DNA from 3 places in the Streptomyces sp. NPDC012794 genome. Region 2 is predicted to be linked to each of the others. Evidence: riboswitches for the same ligand, from Rfam matches in the RefSeq annotation. Region 2 holds a riboswitch; each other region holds the start of a gene.

Evidence for each region. A riboswitch is a leader RNA that binds a small molecule or an ion and turns the genes downstream of it on or off. The one in region 2 is predicted to bind thiamine pyrophosphate.
Region 1: linked by a shared signal. The riboswitch ahead of thiO (glycine oxidase ThiO) and the one ahead of ACFY7H_RS25350 (thiamine ABC transporter substrate binding subunit) in region 2 are both predicted to bind thiamine pyrophosphate.
Region 3: linked by a shared signal. The riboswitch ahead of thiC (phosphomethylpyrimidine synthase ThiC) and the one ahead of ACFY7H_RS25350 (thiamine ABC transporter substrate binding subunit) in region 2 are both predicted to bind thiamine pyrophosphate.

The regions. Positions count from the first base shown of each region.
Region 1 covers NZ_JBIBCI010000004.1:206,094-210,775, forward strand. Annotated here, with positions in the region: gene thiE (thiamine phosphate synthase) at 1-351, opposite strand, end outside; gene ACFY7H_RS09565 (Rv2175c family DNA-binding protein) at 421-786, opposite strand; gene ACFY7H_RS09570 (NAD(P)/FAD-dependent oxidoreductase) at 899-2,119, opposite strand; TPP riboswitch at 2,234-2,346, shown strand; gene thiO (glycine oxidase ThiO) at 2,344-3,525, shown strand; gene thiS (sulfur carrier protein ThiS) at 3,522-3,722, shown strand; gene ACFY7H_RS09585 (thiazole synthase) at 3,728-4,522, shown strand.
Region 2 covers NZ_JBIBCI010000015.1:84,852-89,533, reverse strand. Annotated here, with positions in the region: gene ACFY7H_RS25360 (phosphatidate cytidylyltransferase) at 1-693, shown strand, start outside; gene rlmN (23S rRNA (adenine(2503)-C(2))-methyltransferase RlmN) at 871-1,986, shown strand; TPP riboswitch at 2,057-2,166, shown strand; gene ACFY7H_RS25350 (thiamine ABC transporter substrate binding subunit) at 2,252-3,346, shown strand; gene ACFY7H_RS25345 (ABC transporter permease) at 3,397-4,682, shown strand, end outside.
Region 3 covers NZ_JBIBCI010000002.1:184,191-188,872, forward strand. Annotated here, with positions in the region: gene ACFY7H_RS03975 (hypothetical protein) at 1-555, shown strand, start outside; gene thiC (phosphomethylpyrimidine synthase ThiC) at 679-2,466, opposite strand; TPP riboswitch at 2,461-2,605, opposite strand; gene ACFY7H_RS03985 (YibE/F family protein) at 2,645-4,099, shown strand; gene ACFY7H_RS03990 (SsgA family sporulation/cell division regulator) at 4,137-4,586, opposite strand; gene ACFY7H_RS03995 (IclR family transcriptional regulator) at 4,681-4,682, opposite strand, start outside.

The DNA of each region.
Region 1 (4,682 bases), on a different contig from region 2:
GTCCACCTCGGACTCGGCGTGGCAGGAGCGGCCGATCAGGACCCGGCCGCCGAGGACGGCGCGGGCGGCGGGGACGGGGATGTCGCCCTGGCCGAGGTGCAGGACGTCGGAGCCGATGGCGTGCGCGACGTCGGCGCGGTCGTTGACGGCGAGGAGCTTGCCGTGGCGGCGGGCGGCCTCGGCGAAGACCTGGAGGTGTTCGAGCTCCTCGCCCGCCTCCATGCCCTTGTCGCGGAGCTGGACGATGTCGACGCCGCCGGCCAGGACCGCGTCGAGGAACTCGGGGAGGTCACCCTGCCGCTTGCGCGCGTCCGTGCACAGGTAGAGCCGGGCGTCGGACAGCTGCTGCATGGGATTCCCCCCGTGGTGGTGGGGTGTGCGGGCCGACGGGGTCGGCCCGCACACCGGTGGATCAGCCGGTCAGAGGGCGAGCGCCTGGGCGCGGCGCTTGACCTCCGTGCCGCGATTCTCGCGCAGCGCCTGCACGGGGGTGCCCGGCAGGGTCGGATCCTCGGTGAAGAGCCACTCCAGCATCTCCTCGTCGGAGAAGCGGTCGTCCCGCAGTACGGTCAGCAGCCCGACGAGGCCCTTGACGACCTTGTCGCCGTCGATGAACTGCGCCGGAACCTGCAGGGCACGGTTCTCGCCCCGGCGTACGGCGATCAGCTGCCCTTCCTTGACCATCTGGCGGACCCGGGTCACCTCGATGTCGAGCATCTCCGCGATGTCGGGGAGGTACAGCCAGGAGGGGACGAGGGCATCGATCTTTGCGTCAATCTCGGTCACGGGGACAAGCCTGCCACTTCGGACGGGCCGCCGGTACCTGGCCCCGTCCGTCCGGGGCCGGGCGGCCGCCGGATCGGGGCCCGGCAGGCGGCCCGGCAGGGCCCGGGAGCCGTCAGAGCAGGGCCGATTTCAGCGGAACGGCAGGGTCCGCGACCTTGGACGGGTCCACGGGCGCGGCGGTCTCGATCAGCTTGCGGCCCTGCGCCAGGTCCCGGGGGCGGCCCACGGCCAGGACGGCCACCAGCGCGCCCCCGCGCAGCCAGCACACGGACCAGGCGGGGCCGGCCGGGTCACCGCGCCACAGCAGGGTGTCGGCGTCGCCGTGATGGCCGGCGTACTGGACGAAGCGGCCGAACTGCTCGGACCAGAAGTACGGCACGGGGTCATAGGCCTGGACGGGTTCCGCCGCGAGGATGTTCGCCGCGACGGCCCGGGGGCCCTGGAGGGCGTTGTCCCAGTGGTGGACCAGCAGCCGCCGCCCGTAGCGGGCCGACGGGAAGGAGGAGCAGTCGCCGACGGCGTACACGCCGGGGACGGAGGTGCGCAGGTACGCGTCCGCGGTGACGGATCCGTCGGGGCCGAGCTCGATCCCGGTGCCTGCGAGCCAGTCGGTGGCGGGCCGGGCTCCGATGCCGACGACCACCGCCCCGGCGGGCAGCTCGCGGCCGTCGGCCAGCAGGACCCGGCCCTCCTCGATCCCCGCGACCTTCGCGCCGGTGATCAGGCCGGCACCGGCCTCGGCGTACCAGCGGCCCATCGGCTCGGCGACCTCGGCGGGCAGGGCTCCCGCCAGCACCCGGCCGGCGGCCTCGACCACGGTGACGGCGCAGCCGGCCTCGCGGGCCGCGGTGGCGAACTCGGCGCCGATCCAGCCCGCCCCGACCACCACGGTCGCGGGGGCGGCGGCCAGCACCGGGCGCAGCCGGGCGGCGTCGTCGAGGGTGCGCAGCAGGTGGACGCCGGGGACGCCCTCGGTGCCGGGCAGGGTCAGCGGGCGGGCGCCGCAGGCCAGCACGAGGACCTCGTACGGGACCGGGCCGGCCTCGGTGTCGACCTCGCGGGCCTCCGGCCGCAGCCCGGTGACCTCGGTGCCGAGGCGCAGGCCGATGCGCAGGTCCTCGAAGTCGACCTCGAACGCGGAGTCCTCGGCCTTGCCGAGGAGCACCGCCTTGGAGAGCGGGGGGCGGTCGTAGGGCTGGTGGGGTTCGGCGCCCAGCAGGGTCACGGGGCCCTCGTAACCCTGTTCGCGCAGGGCCACGGCGGTCTGCACGCCGGCCATTCCGGCACCCACGATCACGACGCCGGGGTTCGTCTGTTCCGTCTGCTCACTCACGCGGCCCAGCCTAGTGAACTGACGGCCCATCAGGAACAGGGGGAGGGGGACCGGCGGGCGGACGCCGGGGAGGCAGCCTTACCCGGCTCCGGCCGCGGGGTTTAGTCTGGCCACCGTACCTATCGCGGGAGTCCGGGCGCACCGGGCTGAGAGGGAGGCTGGCCGGCCTCCGACCGTACGAACCTGATCCGGGTCATGCCGGCGAAGGGAGGGGCTGGACGCCCATGCACTCATCTCGGAAGGGATCCGCCGGGGGATCCGACGTCCTCGTCATCGGGGGCGGCATCATCGGCCTGGTCACGGCCTGGCGGGCGGCCCGGCGCGGGCTGCGCACCGCGCTGGCCGACCCGGACCCCGGCGGCGGCGCCGCCCGGGTCGCCGCCGGCATGCTGGCCGCCGTCACCGAGCTGCACTACGGCGAGGAGACCCTGCTCGGGCTCAACCTCGCCTCCGCCGCCCGCTACCCGCAGTTCGCCGCCGAGCTCACCGAAGCCAGCGGCGGCATGGACCTCGGCTACCGGGCCTGCGGCACCCTCGCCGTCGCCCTCGACGCCGACGACCGGCTCCACCTGCGGGAGCTGCACGCCCTCCAGCGCCGCTGCGGCCTGGAGTCGGAGTGGCTCACCGGCCGCGAGTGCCGCCGTCTGGAACCGATGCTCGCCCCCGGCGTACGCGGCGGGCTGCGCGTCGACGGGGACCACCAGGTCGACCCCCGCCGGCTCGCCGCCGCCCTGCTGGCCGCCTGCGGGCGGGCCGGCGTCGCCATCCACCGGGCCCGCGCGGAACGGCTGCTCGTCACCGCCGACCGGGCCGCCGGAGCACTGCTCGACGACGGTACGGAGCTGCGCGCCGGCCAGGTGGTGCTCGCCGCGGGCTCGCTCAGCGGCCGGCTGGCCGGCGTACCGGCCGAGGCGCGCCCGCCCGTACGGCCGGTGAAGGGGCAGGTGCTGCGGCTGGCCGTACCGCCCGCGTGCGCCCCGTTCCTGTCCCGGACGGTACGGGCCGTCGTACGCGGCAGCCACGTCTACCTTGTGCCGCGCGAGAACGGCGAACTCGTCGTCGGCGCCACCAGCGAGGAACTCGGCTGGGACACCACGGTGACCGCGGGCGGGGTGTACGAGCTGCTGCGCGACGCCCACGAGCTGGTACCCGGCATCACAGAGCTCCCGCTGGTCGAGACCCGGGCGGGGCTGCGCCCCGGCTCCCCCGACAATGCGCCGCTGCTCGGCCCGACCGACCTGCCCGGCCTGCACCTGGCCACCGGGCACTACCGCAACGGGGTGCTGCTGACCCCGCTGACCGGCGACGTGATGGAGGAACTGCTGACCACCGGCTCCGTGCCGGAGGTCGCCCGACCCTTCAGCCCGCGCCGCTTCTCCTCCACGCGTCAGGAGTCCCTCGTATGACCATCTCCGTCAACGGCGAGCCGCGCGAGGTCGCGGCCGGCACCACCCTCGACGCGGTGGTCGCCACCCTCACCACGGCCCCCTCGGGCGTGGCCGCCGCGCTCAACGAGACCGTCGTCCCGCGCGGGCAGTGGCGGGCGACGCGGGTGGACGAGGGCGACCGGATCGAGATCCTCACCGCGGTCCAGGGAGGCTGACCACCATGGCTGACGACGTCTTCACCCTGGGCGGCCGGACCTTCTCCTCCCGGCTGATCATGGGCACGGGCGGGGCCCCGAGCCTGGACGTCCTGGAACGCGCCCTGGTCGCCTCCGGCACCGAGCTGACCACCGTGGCCATGCGCCGCCTCGACCCCACCGTGCAGGGCTCGGTGCTCTCCGTGCTGAACCGGCTGGGCATCGCCGTCCTGCCCAACACCGCGGGCTGCTTCACCGCCGGCGAGGCCGTGCTCACGGCCCGGCTGGCGCGGGAGGCACTGGGCACGGACTGGATCAAGCTGGAGGTCGTCGCGGACGAGCGCACCCTGCTGCCCGACGGCGTCGAGCTGCTGGACGCCGCCGAGGTCCTGGTCGACGAGGGCTTCACGGTCCTCCCGTACACCAACGACGACCCGGTCCTCGCGCGGAAGCTGGAGGACGTGGGCTGCGCGGCGATCATGCCGCTGGGCTCCCCGATCGGCTCGGGCATGGGCATCCGCAACCCGCACAACTTCGAGCTGATCGTCGAGCGCGCCGGGGTCCCGGTGATCCTCGACGCGGGCGCGGGAACGGCCTCCGACGCGGCCCTGGCGATGGAGCTGGGCTGCGCGGGGGTGATGCTCGCCTCGGCGGTGACGCGTGCGCAGCGGCCGGTCCTGATGGCGGCGGCGATGCGCGACGCCGTCTCGGCGGGCCGCCTGGCCCACCGCGCGGGCCGCATCCCCCAACGCCGCTTCGCGGAGGCCTCGTCCCCGACGGAGGGCCGCGCGGCCCTGGACCCGGAGCGCCCGGCGTTCTAGCAGTAGCCCCTTTGGCCGGATCAGAGCCGGTTTGGGGGGTTCCCGTCAGTCCCATCGTCCTTCCGTGTCGTGCCGGCCCGTCAAGGGCGCTCACTTCGTTCGCGTCACTGCGTGATCGCCTCCGGCGACCCTTGACAGCCCGTCCCGCCCCGGAAAGACA
Region 2 (4,682 bases):
GTCGGCCTGTGGGAGCTCACCTCCCGGCTCCAGGAGAAGAAGGGCATCAAGGCCCCGCTGGTCCCCCTCGCGGTCGGCGGAGCGGCGATGATCATCGCCGGATACGTCCGCGGGGCCGAGGGCGCGTGGGTGGCCATGGCCCTCACCGCGCTGGCCGTCCTCGTGTGGCGGATGACCGAGCCGCCCGAGGACTACCTCAGGGACGTCACCGCGGGCGTCTTCGCGGCGTTCTACGTGCCCTTCCTGGCCACGTTCGTCGCGATGCTGCTGACCCCGGACGACGGTCCGCAGCGGGTGGTGACCTTCCTGGTCCTGACCGTGGTCAGCGACACCGGGGCCTACGCCGTGGGCTGGCGCTTCGGCAAGACCAAGCTCGCCCCGCGCATCAGCCCCGGCAAGACCCGCGAGGGGCTCTTCGGAGCGGTCGCCTTCGCGATGGCGGCCGGCGCCCTGTGCATGGAGTTCCTGATCGACGGGGGTGCCTGGTGGCAGGGCCTGCTGCTCGGCCTCGCCGTCGCGGTCAGCGCCACCCTGGGCGACCTCGGCGAGTCCATGATCAAGCGTGACCTGGGCATCAAGGACATGGGCACGCTGCTCCCGGGCCACGGCGGCATCATGGACCGGCTCGACTCGCTGCTGCCGACCGCTCCCGTCGTCTGGCTGCTGCTGGCGGCGTTCGTCGGTACCGGCTGAGCGGTCGCTCCGGGGCCGCGGGCCAGGGGGCGGACCACCGGCTGACGGGTCCGGGCCGGGTTATCCTGGAGGGCGCGCCGTGTTCACGCGGCGCGCCCTTTCCGTCCAGCGGCCGAGCCGCGGACCGGCCCTGCACGCGCGGGGTGACCCCCACCCCGTCGTACTGAGGAGTACCGCATGGCCCCCCGTCCCGCTCCGGGTGAGCTCACCTTCGTCGCCCCTCGCGGGGTCAAGAAGCCGCCCCGGCACCTCGCCGACCTGACCCCGGCCGAGCGCCGGGAGGCGGTGGCCGCGATCGGCGAGAAGCCGTTCCGGGCCAAGCAGCTCTCCCAGCACTACTTCGCCCGCTACGCGCACGACCCGGCCGAGTGGACCGACATTCCGGCGGCCTCGCGCGAGAAGCTCCAGCAGGAGCTGCTCCCGGAGCTCATGAACGTCGTCCGGCACATCAGCTGTGACGACGACACCACCCGCAAGACCCTGTGGAAGCTGCACGACGGCACGCTCGTCGAGTCCGTGCTGATGCGTTACCCGGACCGGGTGACGATGTGCATCTCCTCGCAGGCCGGCTGCGGAATGAACTGCCCGTTCTGCGCGACCGGCCAGGCGGGCCTGGACCGCAACCTCTCCACCGCCGAGATCGTGCACCAGATCGTCGACGGGATGCGCGCCCTGCGCGACGGCGAGGTCCCCGGCGGCCCCGCCCGCCTGTCCAACATCGTCTTCATGGGCATGGGCGAGCCGCTGGCGAACTACAAGCGCGTCGTCGGAGCCATCCGCCGCCTCACCGACCCCGAGCCCGACGGCCTCGGCCTCTCGCAGCGCGGCATCACCGTCTCCACCGTCGGCCTGGTCCCGGCCATGCTGCGCTTCGCCGACGAGGGCTTCAAGTGCCGCCTCGCGGTCTCCCTGCACGCCCCGGACGACGAGCTGCGCGACACCCTCGTCCCGGTGAACACCCGCTGGAAGGTCCGCGAGGTCCTCGACGCGGCCTGGGAGTACGCGGAGAAGTCCGGCCGCCGCATCTCCATCGAGTACGCCCTGATCCGCGACATCAACGACCAGGCCTGGCGCGGCGACCTCCTCGGCCGCCTGCTCAAGGGCAAGCGCGTACACGTCAACCTGATCCCGCTGAACCCGACGCCGGGCTCCAAGTGGACCGCCTCGCGCCCCGAGGACGAGAAGGCCTTCGTCGAGGCGATCGCCCGCCACGGCGTGCCCGTGACCGTCCGCGACACCCGCGGCCAGGAGATCGACGGCGCCTGCGGCCAGCTCGCCGCCTCGGAACGATAGATTCCGGCTGCATTCCGGACAGCGGCCTGCCCGATTCGGCCACGGGGTACCCTGTGGCCGAACCAATTGCATATTCCGACAGGGGAGCGCCACAGCGCTGAGAGTGCGGTACCCGTCATCCGCAGACCCTCTGAACCTCGCCCCGGTCATTCGGGGTAGGAAGTTCGGTCACCACTCAAGCTGTTGCGCCCTGCCCGGCGACCGCTCGCGAAGAGCGCCGGGCGGGGCCGCGTCTTCTCCTGGTCATCCCAGGAGGAATACACCAGTGAGCACCACCAGGAAGATCGCGGGCACGGCGCTCGCGGCGGCGCTCGGCGTCACCACCCTCGGCGCCTGCGGCGGCGGCGAGGGCAAGGACACGTCCGAGGCGACCGGCGCCCCCAAGTCCAAGACGGTCACGCTCGTCTCCCACGACTCCTTCAACGTGACCGCCACGGTCCTCAAGGAGTTCGAGCAGCAGAGCGGCTACACCGTCAAGGTCCTGAAGTCCGGCGACGCGGGCGCGGCCCTCAACCAGGAGATCCTCACCAAGGGATCCCCGCGCGGCGACGTCTTCTTCGGCGTCGACAACACCCTGCTCTCGCGGGCCCTCGACAACGGCATCTTCACCCCGTACGACGCCAAGGGCCTGGACACGGTGAAGCCCGAGTTCGTCCTCGACCAGCAGCACCGGGTCACCCCGGTCGACTCCGGCGACATCTGCGTCAACTACGACAAGGCCTACTTCGCCGACAAGAGGATCGCCCCGCCGCAGACGCTGGACGACCTGGTCAAGCCGGAGTACAAGAACCTCCTCGTCACCGAGAACGCCGCGACCTCCTCGCCCGGCCTCGGCTTCCTCCTCGCCTCCGTCGGCAAGTACGGCGAGGAGGGCTGGAAGGACTACTGGAGCAAGCTCAAGGCCAACGGCGTCGAGGTCGTCGACGGCTGGGAGCAGGCCTACAACGAGCGCTTCTCCGGCTCCGCCGGCGGCAAGAAGGCCAAGGGCGACCGACCGCTGGTCGTCTCCTACGCCTCCAGCCCGCCGGTCGAGGTCCTCTACGGCGAGCCGCAGCCGGCCGATGCCCCGACGGGCGTCGCCACGGGCACCTGCTTCCGCCAGGTCGAGTTCGCGGGCCTGCTGAAGGGCGCGAAGAACGAGGAGGGCGGCAAGGCGCTCATCGACTTCCTGGTCTCCAAGAAGTTCCAGGAGGACATGCCGCTCCAGATGTTCGTGAACCCGGTCGTCAAGGACGCGAAGCTGCCGGAGCTGTTCACGAAGCACGGCGTGGTGGTCGAGAAGCCGGAGAACGTCGCTCCGGAGACCATCGCCAAGAACCGTGAGCAGTGGGTCAAGACGTGGTCCTCGCTCGTGAAGTAGAGCGCCTCCCCACGGAGGGCGGGCGCGCCACGGCCGTCAGACTCGCTCTGATGGCCGTGCCGCTCGCCTTCTTCGGAGTGTTCTTCGCCTTTCCCGTGGCCGCGATCGTCGGCCGCGGGCTCAAGACGGACGCGGGCTGGCAGTTCGGCCGGATCGGCGAGGTCCTGGCCCGGCCCGACATCGCCGGCGTGCTCTGGTTCACCACCTGGCAGGCGCTCGCCTCGACCGCCCTCACCCTGCTCCTCGCGCTGCCGGGCGCGTACGTCTTCGCCCGCCTGGAGTTCCCCGGCAAGCAGCTGCTGCGCGCGCTGGTCACCGTCCCCTTCGTCCTGCCGACGGTGGTCGTCGGCAGTGCCTTCCTGGCGCTGGTCGGGCGCGGCGGGCTGCTCGACGAACTGTGGGGCGTGCGGCTGGACACCACCGTCTGGGCGATCCTGCTCGCCCACGTCTTCTTCAACTACGCCGTCGTCGTACGGACGGTCGGCGGGCTGTGGGCGCAGCTGGACCCGCGCCAGGAGGAGGCCGCCCGGGTGCTGGGCGCCGGGCGGATCACGGCGTGGCGGCGGGTGACGCTGCCCGCGCTCGCGCCGGCGGTGGCCGCCGCCTCGCTGATGGTGTTCCTGTTCACCTTCAGCTCCTTCGGCGTCGTGCAGATCCTCGGCGGGCCCGCGTACGCCACCCTGGAGGTGGAGGTCTACCGGCAGACGGCGCAGCTGCTGGACCTGCCGACCGCAGCCGTGCTGACGATGGTCCAGTTCGCGGCCATCGCCGCCGTCCTCGCCGTGCACGCCCGCACGGTGCGCCGGCGGGAGACCGCGCTGCGGCTCGTGGACCCGGCGCACACCGCGCGCCCGCCGCGCGGCTGGGGACAGCGCGGCCTGCTGGGCGGGGTGCTGCTGTCGGTGGTCCTGCTGGTGGTGGCGCCGCTGGCCGTGCTGGTGGAACGGTCCTTCGACGCGCCGGGCGGCTACGGCTTCGGCTTCTACCGGGCGTTGCAGGACGCGGGCTCCGGCGGCGGAACGTTTCTGGTGCCGCCGCTGGAGGCCGTCTGGAACTCCCTCCAGTACGCCCTCGCCGCCACCGCCATCGCCCTGGTCGTCGGCGGGCTCGCGGCCGCCGCCCTGACCCGGCGCGCGGGCCGCTTCGTACGCGGTTTCGACGCGCTGCTGATGCTGCCGCTCGGGGTGTCCGCCGTGACCGTGGGCTTCGGGTTCCTGATCACCCTGGACGAGCCGCCGCTGGACCTCAGGACCTCGTGGATCCTGGTGCCGCTGGCGCAGGCGCTGGTCGGGGTGCCCTTCGTCGTACGGACCATGCTGCCGGTGCTGCGGGCCGT
Region 3 (4,682 bases), on a different contig from region 2:
GAGGACGGCGCCGAGGGCCAGGACGACGGGGCCGGCGTGAGCGCGGTGGTCGGCGTCCTGGCACCAGTGCTGGCGGGCACCGCGATGCTGATCTTCCTGCTGGTGGGATACGGCCTCAAGATGATCGAGCCCGCCCCGGCCTTCGCCGAGACGATGCTGACGGCGGGCTGGCTCTTCGGCGGGCTCACCGTGGTCGCCCTGCTCTTCGCGGTGATCGCGCTGCTCGTGACGGCCCTGCGCAACAGCTCCACGGAGGTCGCGGCGGAGGAGAGCGTGTCGATACCGGACGAGCTCTCCCGCGCCCGGGAGGCCTGGCGCAACGCGCTGCTGGAGCGGGGCATCGTGCCCTTCCTGCGTGACGCCCTGGCCGACCCCACCGCCGGACCGGGCTACCCCGTGCCGCGCACCCCGGGCGCCGGGCGCATCCCCAGCCTGGGCTACACCCCGCCGGACTTCACCAGCCCCGGCCCGCCCTCCGAGGGACCCCGCCCCGGCTACAGCTCGCCGGACTTCACCAGCCCGGACTTCGGCGGCACGGGCCACGCCCCGGACTGAGGCCACAGAAGTCGCCCCGTTTCACGTGAAACATCCACCCGTATTCACCGGGCGCCCCGCCTCAGCGGAGGGCTGACCGACGACTCCCCCCGGAACCCCGTCGGTCAGCCCTCCGCACACGGATCAGTCGGCCAGCGGCAGGTAGACCCGGTTGCCCGAGGCCGCGAACTCGGCGGACTTCTCCGCCATGCCCGCCTCGATCTCATCGGCCTTCAGGTCACCGCCGTGCTCGCGGCGGATGTCCTGCGAGATCTTCATCGAACAGAACTTCGGACCGCACATGGAGCAGAAGTGCGCGGTCTTGGCCGGTTCCGCCGGGAGCGTCTCGTCGTGGAACTCACGGGCGGTGTCCGGGTCGAGGGCCAGGTTGAACTGGTCCTCCCAGCGGAACTCGAACCGCGCGTCCGACAGGGCGTCGTCCCACTCCTGGGCACCCGGGTGACCCTTGGCCAGGTCCGCCGCGTGCGCGGCGATCTTGTACGTGATGACCCCGGTCTTCACGTCGTCCCGGTTGGGCAGGCCCAGGTGCTCCTTGGGCGTCACGTAGCAGAGCATCGCGGTGCCCCACCAGGCGATCATCGCGGCGCCGATGCCCGAGGTGATGTGGTCGTACGCGGGCGCCACGTCCGTGGTCAGGGGGCCGAGCGTGTAGAACGGCGCCTCCTCGCAGATCTCCTGCTGGAGGTCGATGTTCTCCTTGATCTTGTGCATCGGGACGTGGCCCGGGCCCTCGATCATCGTCTGGACGTTGTGCCGCTTGGCGATGGTGTTCAGTTCGCCCAGCGTCTTCAGCTCCGCGAACTGCGCGGCGTCGTTGGCGTCCGCGATGGAGCCCGGGCGCAGGCCGTCGCCCAGCGAGTAGGTGACGTCGTACGTCGCGAGGATCTCGCAGAGCTCCTCGAAGTTCGTGTAGAGGAAGTTCTCCTTGTGGTGCGCCAGGCACCACGCGGCCATGATCGAGCCGCCGCGGGAGACGATGCCGGTCTTGCGACGGGCGGTCAGCGGCACGTACGGCAGCAGCACGCCGGCGTGGACCGTCATGTAGTCGACGCCCTGCTCGGCCTGCTCGATGACCGTGTCCTTGTAGATCTCCCAGGTCAGGTCCTCGGCCCGGCCGTCGACCTTCTCCAGGGCCTGGTAGAGCGGCACGGTGCCGATCGGGACGGGAGAGTTGCGCAGCACCCACTCGCGGGTGGTGTGGATGTTGCGGCCGGTGGAGAGGTCCATGACCGTGTCGGCGCCCCAGCGGGTCGCCCAGGTCATCTTCTCCACTTCCTCCTCGATCGAGGAGGTGACGGCGGAGTTGCCGATGTTGGCGTTGACCTTCACCAGGAACCTCTTGCCGATGATCATCGGCTCGATCTCCGGGTGGTTCACGTTGGCCGGAAGCACCGCGCGGCCCGCGGCGATCTCCTCCCGGACGACCTCGGGGGAGACGTTCTCGCGGATCGCGACGTACTCCATCTCCGGGGTGATCTCGCCCCGGCGGGCGTACGCGAGCTGCGTGACGGCGGCGCCGCCGCGGCCCCGGCGGGGCTGGCGCGGGCGGCCCGGGAAGACCGCGTCGAGGTTCTTGAGGCCCCCGCGCGGAGAGGTGTGCTTGATGCCGTCGTCCTCGGGACGGACGGGGCGCCCCGCATACTCCTCGGTGTCACCGCGGCCGATGATCCAGTGCTCCCGCAGCGGGGGCAGGCCCCGGCGCACGTCGGTCTCGATCTGCGGGTCGGTATACGGCCCGGACGTGTCGTAGAGCGTCACGTCCTTGCCGTTGGTGAGGTGGACCTGGCGGACCGGCACCCGGATGTCCGGGCGGGAGCCCGGCAGGTATCCCTTGTGCCAGCCGGGCTGGCGCTCGGTCTGGCCGTCGGCGTTCTGGCCGGCGGCAGGCGTGCGTGCGTCCTGAATGGTCATGAGACCTGATCTCCCTACGCCGGCATTACCCGGTAACAGGTTCGGCGGTCGGCGCAGCCTCCTCCCGTACGCATTCTCATGCGCGTACGGTGATCAGCGCCCTCTCAGCCCGGTGCTCCGAGCTCCCGCGTTGTGCAAAGTAGCCCCCACGTTAGCGTCGTGTGTGGCGTGCTGAACAGTGGGCCCCCTCATCTCTTGCGATGATCTGCCGGTGACGTCCTCGCCGCAGCCCCCCCACGAGCCCACCGAGCCCATGGGCCACACCGGCCCCGAGCACGCGTCCCACGGGGATGCTGCCGCGCCCTCCCACGGGCACTCCTCCGGCCACAGCCACGGGCACAGCCACGGCCACGGGCCGGCGGCTCCGGTCTCCAAGCACCTGCGCAAGGTGATCGCCGCCGTACTGATCCCCTTCGCCGCCGCCGTCTTCATCGGCATGGCCGTGCTCTGGCCCGGCGGCGCCCCCGCACACGAGCGCACCGGGGTGGGCTTCGACCGCCAGACCGAACAGGGCACGGTCGTCGCTCTCGCGAAGGTGGACTGCAAATCGGTCAACGCCTCGCAGGTCCCTCCCACGGGCGACACCTCCACCCCCGAGGGGCGCGAGGCGCAGGCCGCCAGGACCGGCGAGTGCAAGAAGGCCACCATCGAGGTGACCAGCGGACCGGAACGGGGCCGGGCCTTCTTCGAGATCGTCCAGCCCGGTGCGCCACGGCAGTTGGAGAAGGGCCAGGAGGTGGTGGTGGCGTACGCGCCGGACGCGCCCCGGGACCTCCAGTACTCGGTGATCGACCTGAACCGGAAGTTCCCGATGGCGCTGCTGGCCGGCATCTTCGCCGTCGCGGTCGTCGTGGTGGGCCGGATGCGCGGCCTGTTCGCCCTCATCGCGCTCGTCGTCAGCTTCGGGGTACTGACGCTCTTCATCCTCCCGGCGATCCTGCAGGGCTCGAACCCGCTGCTCGTCGCGGTCATCGGGGCCAGCGCGATCATGCTGATCGCCCTCTACATGTGCCACGGGCTGACGGCCCGGACCTCGGTAGCCGTCCTCGGCACGCTGGTCTCGCTCCTGCTGATCGGCCTGCTGGGCTCGCTGTTCATCGGCTGGGCCTTCCTGAGCGGCAACACGGACGACAACACCGGGCTGATCCACGGGCTCTACCCGAGCATCGACATGAGCGGCCTGCTGCTCGCGGGCGTGATCATCGGATCGCTCGGCGTACTCGACGACGTGACCGTCACTCAGACGTCGGCCGTCTGGGAACTCCACCAGGCGGACCCGGCGATGGGCCCGCGCGCCCTGTACCGGGCCGCCATCCGGATCGGCCGCGACCACATCGCGTCGGTGGTGAACACCCTCGTGCTGGCGTACGCGGGCGCCGCTCTGCCACTTCTACTGCTGTTCTCGATCGCCAACAGCAGCATGGGGACGGTGGCCAACAGCGAGCTGGTCGCCGAGGAGATCGTACGGACCCTCGTCGGTTCCATCGGGCTGGTGGCCTCGGTGCCCGTGACCACCGCCCTGGCGGCGCTGGTGGTCTCCGCCGACCGGCCGGGGGCCGCGGGTGGCATGGCCGCGGGACCGGCCGCCGGACCGGCACGCGGCGGCCGGGGCCGGCGCCGGCGCAAGCGCTGAAGGTCTCGGCGACGGCGGGACCTTCCGGCCCCGCCCCTCAGCCGGCCTTCCGCTCGTCCTGCTGCGACTCGGCGAGGATCTTGCCGAGCGCCTGGTCGAGGCTCTCCTCGAAGTCGCCCAGACTGCGCTCCTGACCGAGCGGAACGAGCCGGTCGGTCCGGTCGAGGAAGGCGACGAGCGGCCCCGCACCCGCGCGGAAGAGGGCCCGGTCCCCGCCGACCTGGAGACGGATGTGGACGTCGGACAGCTCCTCGGGGTCGGTGGGCGCGATGTGCACGTCACCGTCACCGCTCGGCTTGTTGATGCCGTCGAGGAGCAGTTCCCGGCCGAACGCCCAGGTGACGGGCGCGTCTCCGGGAAGGTGGAAGGTAAGGCGCACCGCGTAGGGGTCACGGGCGTCGTACCGCAGCTCCACCGGGATCCGGAATGCGAGTTCCTCGGAAACGAGGAAGCTCATCATGACCTCTGCCTGTACCGATTCGTGCATTGCCTACCCCTGTAGTGGAAGTGGCCAGGAATGATCCCCCAAGGCCTCTTGACAAGGGTGGTGGAAGCGACAGCAGATCACAAGGAGTGAGTTTTC